Regions from separate parts of the Rhizobium sp. LjRoot98 genome, predicted to be linked through region 2. Evidence: predicted binding sites of a transcription regulator. Region 2 holds the regulator's gene; each other region holds the start of a gene.
What was found. Region 2 encodes LexA, which represses DNA repair genes until DNA is damaged. Its sites were predicted from a motif close to TGTTCNNNNTGTGTTCNG; they were not measured.
Positions count from the first base shown of each region.

Region 1: ACSQ3J_RS09355 (ribonuclease T2) is a predicted target of LexA. The motif match lies at 1,904-1,921, and genes of this name have one in related genera.
Region 3: ACSQ3J_RS28485 (ImuA family protein) is a predicted target of LexA. The motif match lies at 1,456-1,473, and genes of this name have one in related genera.

Region 1 covers NZ_CAXUPW020000002.1:152,081-155,160, forward strand. The annotation lists gene ACSQ3J_RS09345 (DMT family transporter) at 1-797, opposite strand, end outside; gene ACSQ3J_RS09350 (alpha/beta hydrolase) at 811-1,746, opposite strand; gene ACSQ3J_RS09355 (ribonuclease T2) at 1,938-2,705, shown strand; gene ettA (energy-dependent translational throttle protein EttA) at 2,798-3,080, shown strand, end outside.
Region 2 covers NZ_CAXUPW020000017.1:17,656-20,735, reverse strand. The annotation lists gene ACSQ3J_RS28720 (hypothetical protein) at 207-485, shown strand; gene ACSQ3J_RS28715 (hypothetical protein) at 545-865, opposite strand; gene lexA (transcriptional repressor LexA) at 1,129-1,839, shown strand; tRNA gene ACSQ3J_RS28705 (tRNA-Cys) at 2,929-3,002, shown strand; gene ACSQ3J_RS28700 (hypothetical protein) at 3,071-3,080, opposite strand, start outside.
Region 3 covers NZ_CAXUPW020000016.1:41,230-44,309, forward strand. The annotation lists gene ACSQ3J_RS28480 (DinB/UmuC family translesion DNA polymerase) at 1-721, opposite strand, end outside; gene ACSQ3J_RS28485 (ImuA family protein) at 639-1,397, opposite strand; gene ACSQ3J_RS28490 (DUF982 domain-containing protein) at 2,937-3,080, shown strand, end outside.

The DNA of each region.
Region 1 (3,080 bases), on a different contig from region 2:
GCCGAGACGATCTCCAGATATTGCAGCGGCGCCAGCACCGAGGCGGGGGCGGCGCGATAGGCATAGACACCGAGCACACCGGAAATCGTTGCGGTGACGCCGACGCCGAGCAGATAGAGGCTGGCGGTCATATCCGGCAGGACGGGATCGAAAATCTCCGACCCGGTGCCGTCGCCGATATACAGCAGGACAGCGCAAAACAGCGCGCCCCAGACGCCGGCGTGAAACTGCATCGACCATGGGTCCTCGTTCTGCGCCACCATGCGGGTGACCAGCAGGAACACAGCAAGCCCGAAGGCCGAGACAACCGGCAAGAGCGCAATCCAGCCGACTTCCTGCATGCTTGGCTGGATCACCAGAAGCGCGCCGAAAAAGCCGACGCCGCAGGCGGTATACCGCCGCCAGCCGATGGTTTCCTTGAGGAAGATGCTGCCGAGGATGGTCAGGATGATCGGTTCGACGAAGAAGATGGCGATGGCATCCGCCACTTCCATCGCCTTCAGCGTGGTGATGAAGGACAGCATTGTGACGACGAGCAGTCCGCCGCGCAGCATATGCAGTCCGGTTTTCTTCCAGGTGAGATCGAACAATGTACCGCGGACGATGACGATCGGCAGGATGAAGATCATCTGCAGGACGAAACGCACGGCGGTGATTTCTGCGGAGGGAACGGTGGTGATTGCGAGTTTTGCAAAAATATCGATCAGCGGCGAGATCAGCACCGCGATGACCATCAGGCTGAGGCCGAAGGAAACGTCGTTGCTGCGTGTTGCCGGGTTTGCGGGAATACCGGTCATGCCAGGTCTTTGCTCATTTCCGTTGCTCCGCGACGGAAAGACACCAGCCGGCAAAATCCCGCATGGCACCATCGCGCTCAATTTCGTTCAAGGTTTCATGGCGCATGGTGGGGTAGACCACTGTCGTCACGTGCTTCAACGCTACCTTTTTCATGCGCTCAGCCAGCCACGAGATTTCCCGGCCGCCATTGGTGGCCGGATCCTGGCCGCCACCGACAAGATGGATCGGCAGGTCCTGCGGCAACCGCTGCAGCCGGTCCGGCTCTGCCCCGGCGAAAGTCAGCTTGAATAGATCGATCCACATCGAAACGCTGGCATCGAAACCACAGAGCGGATCAGCGATGTATTTTGCCACTTCTACCGGGTCATGCGACAGCCAGTCATAATCGGTTTTGCGATTGGGGATGGATTTGGCCCAGGTGCCAAATGTCAGCTTCGACAACAGCGTGCTCGGCACATCGGAGCCTTTCAGCATCTTTTCGATGGCAAGCAGGGCCTGCGCTGCGCGGCCGGCAAGGCCTGGATTGAAATTGGAATTCCAGACAGCCAGCCCATCATAAAGAGCAGGGTCTTCCTCTGCGGCATTCAGCGCGATCAGGCCACCCATGGAATGGCCAAATAGGATGACGGGAAGGCCAGGGTGACGGATTGCGGCCATCGCGCGCATTGCCCGGACGTCCTCGACAACCTTGGTTGTTCCTTGCGACTGGGCATAGCGGCCAAGCGGTGCATCGGCGGCTTTGGTTGCGCCGTGACCGCGATGATCGTGCGCATAGACGTTAAAACCGTGGGTGGCCATGGCTTCGGCCAAACGGGCATAGCGGGCGGAATGTTCGGCCAGTCCGTGGCTGATAAGCAGTACGCCTTTATGCGGGCCGCTGGCAGGCCAATGGCGCCAGGCGAGGGCGGCTCCACTTGGGCTTTGCAACGTTTCGACCGTGGCGAACACCCGTTAGATCCTCCCAGGCGAAATTCTGCGCTTGATCTTTATCAACTTGATTTAACAGCCAAAGGCAACCGGCGCTTGGTGCTTGTTTGACATCAGGTCAGGAAAAATCGGCCACACATGGATTTCTGGTTGCAATTTTCCCGTTTTAATCGCTAAATGATCTTGTTTTGTTCTTGTTGGCGGAGGCCCATATGCCGGGAAATGTGAGGACTGTCTTCGTGCCGTTTCTGCATCGTCTGGGGATGATCCTGGTCGCTGTGCTGTTTGTGCCGCCGGTCTTTGCGGCGGAGGAGGCCGCGTCCGTGAAAGGTAAGACCGAGTACATTTTCGCCATCAGCTGGCAGCCGGGATTTTGCGAAACCCGGCCAAACCGCAAGGAATGCGCCGGCCAGACCTCGGAGCGTTATGACGCAACCCATTTCTCCCTGCACGGCCTTTGGCCGGTGAAGAAGAGCTATTGCGGCGTTTCTGCGGATATCAAAGCGCGCGACCGCAAGGGCGACTGGCTGGACCTGCCGCAACTGGCGATGGCGGAGGAGACGGCCGCGAAGCTGATGGTGGCCATGCCGGGAACGCAATCAGGCCTCGACCGGCATCAGTGGCTGCGCAGTGGCACGTGCCATGGTAGCACCGCGCAGGACTATTTTTCGGTGCAGCTTCGTCTTCTCGAGGAAATCAACGGCTCGGCGGTGCGCGCCCTGTTTGCGGCCCGGCTTGGTCAGGACGTCACGGAACGCGAGGTCAAACAGGCCTTTGACGAGAGCTTTGGCAAGGGATCGGGTGATCGTGTCCGGATGCGGTGTGAGAAGGCCGGTGCGCGCAGCGTTGTCACCGGGCTGACGATCGGCTTGGCGGGCGATGTTTCAGCCATGTCCGGCCTTTCAACTCTGATCCTTGCGGCCGCCGATACCGATTTCAAATGTGCAAAAGGCGCCGTCGATACGGCCGGCATTGAGTGAATGGCGTGGCTAAAGCCGGTTTCTTCATTGCTCCGCCGGGATAATTCGCCTACATAGCGGGCAAAATCCCATTCCGTCGGAGCAGTCTCTCTATGGCACGTCAATTCATTTATCATATGTCCGGGCTGAACAAGTCCTACGGCACCAAGAAGGTGCTGGAGAATGTTAATCTGTCGTTCTATCCGGACGCCAAGATCGGTATTCTCGGCCCGAACGGTGCCGGTAAGTCGACCGTACTGCGCATCATGGCCGGTCTCGACAAGGAATATACCGGCGAAGCCTGGGTCGCCCAGGGCGCGACGGTGGGTTACCTGGCGCAGGAGCCGCAGCTCGACCCGAACAAGACGGCGATGGAAAACGTCATGGAAGGGGTGG
Region 2 (3,080 bases):
TGTGCTGCAGAAGTGAGGCTGCTAATACAAATGCTTTTCCGATTTGCCAAGCGGTTTTTCAAAAAAAATGCACAATCTTGTCTGATTGTGGACAACTCCCCATGTGAGAGTTGAAAGCGCGCCGTTGATTTGCCGGGGGTAAACCCGCAGGATTGCAGCGTTCGCAGGGCATGGCGGGTGGCCAGACATTTGGCAGGTGGTATTTGATGGCAGAACAGCGGAAAACAAAAAAATTCGGCATCGATGCCCGCACCCACGAACTCGTCATCGGCACGTGGCGCATGCGGCTGCCGCAATCGCGCCTTTTGCGCATTTCCATCGGCGGCGCGCTGATCTTTGGCGGCATTCTCGGTTTTCTCCCGGTTCTCGGTTTCTGGATGATTCCCCTTGGCCTTCTCGTCCTGTCGCACGACCTTGCCTTCGTCCGGCGAAAGCGGCGGCGGCTTTCGGTCTGGTGGGCGCGCAAATGGCCGGCTTCCAGCTAGGAAGCTGGGCGTAAGGCCTTCTCCCGATTCGGCAGAGGCTTGAGCCGGATCCGATCCGCTTATCCGCCTGAGCCTGTCTGTGGCGTCGGGTCCTTGTCCGCAGGTGCCATTTGCGCCGGATCGGCCGGGGTTCCCTGCGTGGCCGGAGCGCCATTGTTCGGGGCAGGCAGCTTTTCCTCAACCTTGGTCGCAGCGTCGTTGTCTGTGCTTTCGCCAAACACTTCCGCACCGGCCCAGGCGAGCATTGCAAGGACCAGGCCGCAGATTAATACCATCAGTACCGGCCGGCCTAAAAAGCCTTGACGGGCCTGCACGCCGCTCAATTCCACGGTTTTCTGCACATCGGCATCGGAAGCGCGCTCATCGGTGTATTTCGCCATCAAAGCCTCCTCGGACGGCATCCGGAGCAGGCCGTCCATCGCATTGTTACGAGATAAACCGAAACGGTACCGGCCGCGCAAAGGTTCCAACAGATAGCTTCCCGCGATAAATGGCAGGCGGAATGCTGAGCGGAAAGGAGCCGCTATGCAGCATGATTTTCTGTTGCGTTGAAAACACTCACGAATTTTAGGGACTTGCGGAACACATATGGAACAGATAGTGTTCGTTCTTGATTTGTTTCTCGATTCTGGAGTGATCGTTCATGCTGACCCGCAAGCAACAGGAACTGCTTCTGTTCATTCACGAAAGAATGAAGGAATCGGGCGTACCGCCATCGTTCGACGAGATGAAGGATGCACTGGATCTTGCGTCGAAATCCGGCATTCATCGGCTGATTACAGCGCTTGAGGAGCGAGGCTTCATCCGGCGTCTGCCCAACCGGGCGAGGGCGCTGGAAGTGATCAAGTTACCAGAAGCCTATACCACGAGCCTCCAGCCCAAGCGCGGCTTTTCACCGAGCGTCATCCAGGGCAGTCTTGGTGCACAACCGGCACCTGCCGCACCCGTCAAGGCCGCCGCAAACAACGATACCGTCTCCATACCGGTCATGGGCAGGATCGCCGCCGGCGTACCGATCTCCGCGATCCAGAACAATACACATGATATTTCCGTGCCGCTCGAGATGGTTGGGACCGGTGAGCACTACGCACTTGAAGTGCGCGGTGATTCGATGATCGAGGCGGGCATTCTCGACGGCGACACGGTCATCATCCGCAATACGAACAGCGCCAGCCCCGGTGAAATCATCGTCGCCCTGGTTGATGACGAGGAAGCGACATTGAAGCGGTTTCGCCGCAAAGGCGCCTCGATCGCCCTGGAAGCCGCCAACCCTGCCTATGAGACGCGGATTTTTGGACCGGACCGGGTCAAGATACAGGGAAAACTCGTCGGGCTGATCCGCCGTTATCATTGATCTGATATCACTTCAGCTATGGCAGCTTAAAGGAGTGGGGAAGATTGCGTGATTTGTAGACATGGCTGCAAACCTGTCACCGTCCGGCGCGACGATAGTTTTGCCCCCTGAAAGATAATGCCTTAGCGACCTCATGAACCGACCGGAGCACTCTAAATCATGAGTAGCGGCGGAAATAAGGGACATGATTTTTCCTTCAATACGCCCGATTAACGGGCTGTAAGCCTATGAATTTTCAATGCGGCTTGCGCATCGGCAAATGTTGCCGTTCCCCTATCGCACCCTATTTTTGGAACCTATTTAGTAGGATTTCGTTGACCTATCGGCTCTATTCGTGGACGGAACCCAGGAGGCCAATGTGAGAACCGTTTTTACAAAAGTTTTGGTCGTGGCATTGATGGCCACAGTCATTTCGACTGTTCAGGCACCAGCATCGTTGGCCCAATCCTTGGACATATACATCGGACGCGACAGTCCCGCAGTTGAATACAGAGACCGGCGATACAATAATGAGTATCGTCCGCGCAGCAATTGCAGTGAACGGCAGGCAATCCGCCGTGCCTATCAGTACGGAATGCGTGATCCCGGCATCCGCTCGATAAACCGGCGCCTTGTTGTCGTTGACGGCATTGGACGCCGTGGCGAATACACTGTCTTGAAACTTGCAAACCGCCAGGGTTGCCCGCGCGTCAATTGAGACGTGGACAGATAATGCGGATCGCTCCAGCCAAGAGCTGAACGATTGGCATCGTTAGGGCGTTAGAAACAGTGCCGTTTCGCTAAGGGCTTTGGCGCTTCATCAATCGAACAGCCGACGGCAGCACTTGCGCACCAATTCACGAATCCGTCGCCCGTCACCTTCGTGAGAATGCGCCCGGCAACAGGGCAGGGACGTGGCGCTTTGACCGGGACGCCGCAATCTCGTTTTCGGCTCCTCGCACACCGGCTTGTTCATCCCCAAAGCTGTGGAAGAAGGGTTCGGAAACGGCATCTCAGAAATGACCAAGAACGTTTTTCAGAAATACCCTCTTGCGATTTGTCTAGGATCATTCTAAACCGCCGCCACAGTTCGACTATTTGAACTGGTGAGGCCTCGTGGCGGAGTGGTGACGCAGAGGACTGCAAATCCTTGCACCCCGGTTCAATTCCGGGCGAGGCCTCCAAACCTTTCTTGCTCCACCAGTAAGACCTTGAAATCAATCGAAAATATAGCGGGTGTGGCAGTCGGTTCCTATTTCACC
Region 3 (3,080 bases), on a different contig from region 2:
CCGGAGTGCGCAGGGGTTCGATGGGTTCTGACATTCGCCCAAAGAGCTGATCCAGCCGCCGGCCGACTTCGGGACCGTATCGCAGCGTCACGGGGGCGCGCGGCATTGCGGAGAGTTCGCCGACCGTCTCGACGCCCATCACCCGCAGTCCATGGATTGTGTCTGGTGGAAGACGCAGACAGTGGATCGGCAGGCCAGTAACCGCTTTCGCCACACCGCCCACCGGAACGACGGTCGTTTCAGCCGAGGTCACGCGGGTGATCGCATGCGCTGCTCCCCACGTGTCGGCAACGGCGGCACGTGCCGTGAGGCCCCGTCCCCTCAAGCCGTTGACCAGCCCGGAGATCAGCAGATGTTCGCCGCCCTGCAGGTGATCGGCGCCTTCCGTGTCCATGACGATCCCATCCACACCATCGACGGCGACGACCGGGCTGTACTGGCGGAGCGCCCACAGCGCGAGCCGCTCAAGGGCAGCAGCGTCGGCGCTGGGATCAGCATCGATCATCGTGAGGTTGGCGACCACGGCCTGGGCTTTGCTCGCCGGCATACCGAGCTTGAGGCCGAGTTTGCGCGCGGCGGTGTCTGCCGCCGAAATCCAGCGTTTCGACCCCGATTTGGAAATGACGACGATAGGCTGATCAGCTGGCACGGCTCCCTCTCCATGTCGCCGTATCCGGTCTGTTGGCAGATTGGGGAAGTAAACACACACGACCCTTGGCATCACAGGCTCCTATTTCAAACTCAGCACACTCGCCTGCTTTCACGCGCATCAATTCCAACAGCCATCGGGCCCGTCCGACCCCTGCCACTGGCAGTTCCTCCGACGGAATCACGCTCACCCTCCATCGCGTCGTCGAGGCCGTCGGATTGCCGAAGTCCGACGCTTCCGTCTGCCGCCGCCATCTGCGGACAACGAGCCCCATGGTTCCCGTCTTTTCGGCAGCCAGCTGCAGCCGCCGGGATGCCACCATCGGCAATCGAACCAGTTCGCCCACCACAGCTGCCAAGCCACCGAAGGAGAGCCCCTCTTCCATGGACGCCAGCACGTCCTCCTCCTTGTCGCCTTCGCAGAAGATCACGCGGTCGGGATGTAAGCCTGCCTGGGCGATAGCCGGGAAAAACAGGTCAGGTCTCGTCAGGCACCAAAGGACCTTGCCCTTCGCGCGCGCGGCAATGCCGGCTGCGAACAAGGCGGCTGCTGCTCCGTCTACCGTACCGGCGCCGCCACCTGCGACTTCGTGAAGAGCGCCATAAGGAAGGCCGCCACCCGGCAGACGTTCATCCATCTCCCGAACGCCGAACGGCAACACGACGGCGTTTTTCGTCGCGCCGCCCTCAAGGTGTGCGATACGATCTCTGAGCTCCTCGATGACCCGAGGATTGCTGGCGCGCGACATCGTTCACGGACCTCCCCGGCTCGCGTTGCATGGACTTCATGTCCCCGAAAATTGTTGACGTTCCTCTTTTGTTCCCAGCCAGAGAAAGAGTCAAGCTGGTCTAAGCGATCTTGTTTAGGCTCCACTAAAGCGCCGTTGGCCGAATGTTGAGACGAATCAGGCCTCTAAACAGGTCTTAGCTAAGTCACTCCGCCGACTCATTTTTACAATTTCCCCAGATTCGTGCGATCCGAAACGGAGGGGTGCGAAACCATCCATGCTGCAACGTGCAAATAATGCAGATAATAGCCTCAAACTCGGTGTCTAAATCTGGTGCGGATGGCGATTGGCGGCTGGTCGGTCCCGTGCGAACAGAATTCCACGAGATCGTGCCACGGCGGGTTACACCGGCTCGCCAAACCTTGGGAGCGAGCCTGAAAAAGAAAGAAGAGCATGGGAGCTTTCAGCATAGCGCCGGCCGGAAAGGCCGGGAAAGCGGGAATTCTCGACGCGCTTTGGCCGGAAAACGGGTAGCCGCAGGAGCCTTAGCATAGCGCCGCAACGCGGTAGGCGGGACCGACTACCCCCGGCGAAAACGCTTCATAGCTCTTCTGGCTATGCGACGTCAGCTTTATATCAAGCTTGGCAAGCGCGTTAAGGCGCAGATCCGCTAACTGGGCTACCCAACCAAGAATGCGCTGAGCAACTGGTACCGCGAACACAAGCAGCATTGAGATCTGCGTGTTCGTTGTGTGCCTTGGCTGACTAGGCTCTGCCGAAGCCGGCAACATGCAATTTTGACGTGTTGAATTCTTCGTGAGTCGCTGAGACAATTCCCGTATCATCGGCAATGTCGATGATCACAACGGAAGGACGATGTCGTTTACCAGTCGTCTGAGCCCTCTCAAATAAACTTGCGGCGTCGATTCTCGCACGCTCATTGCAGGCTCGTCGGGTCTTGAAAGAAAAATCCATGCACGATGTTGGAACCCAACCTGCGGCAAATAGTTCGCGCTTCACGCCCACAGCATCCTAACGACCACCAGGAGTGAACAATGCCCGATCACAGACGTGACAATAGTGTTGATCCCAAAATGGCCCCAAAACTTCCGGCACAGAAGGCCGACCCTAAGCTCGAGCCACCAATCCGGGAGTCGAACGAACAACTCTCCAAAGATCTCACGGACCGTACGTTGATTCCAATCGGCCAGGATATCAAGAAGGGTGGCCCTTCTCTTGAATAGGCTGGTTGTTGCCGGCCCGTGGCCTTCAAAACTCAGGTCCCAGTGCCGTCCTTTGTTCCTCCCGGCAGCGGACGAGCATATGCTGGAACTGCGATAGGCCTCTCATTCTTCAGCGTGACGGAAATGACAGCACGGGAACCAAAGCGTCGGTTCCCCGTTCGGGTCCCGTTTCGGCAAGGCTATCGCTCGCATGTTAGTTGATGCAAGCACGGCACTTCACCATTGGCCTCAATCTGCATAGCTCGTAAGTCGTGCGCATTGACGATCAATACTCCGAGCAGTTCATACCTGGTCCGTTTGGTAGCTTGCCGCTCTTGTGGTTTTGATGGATGAATGGCCGGACCTCCGGGGCGCCGGTTATGTCAGAGCGCGAAGTTTCTGCCGCGCCGCAATCGCTGGACGCAAAGATGCCGAGGAAGCACGCGAAATTTTTGTCATCGCTGCAAAGGAAGCAAATCTG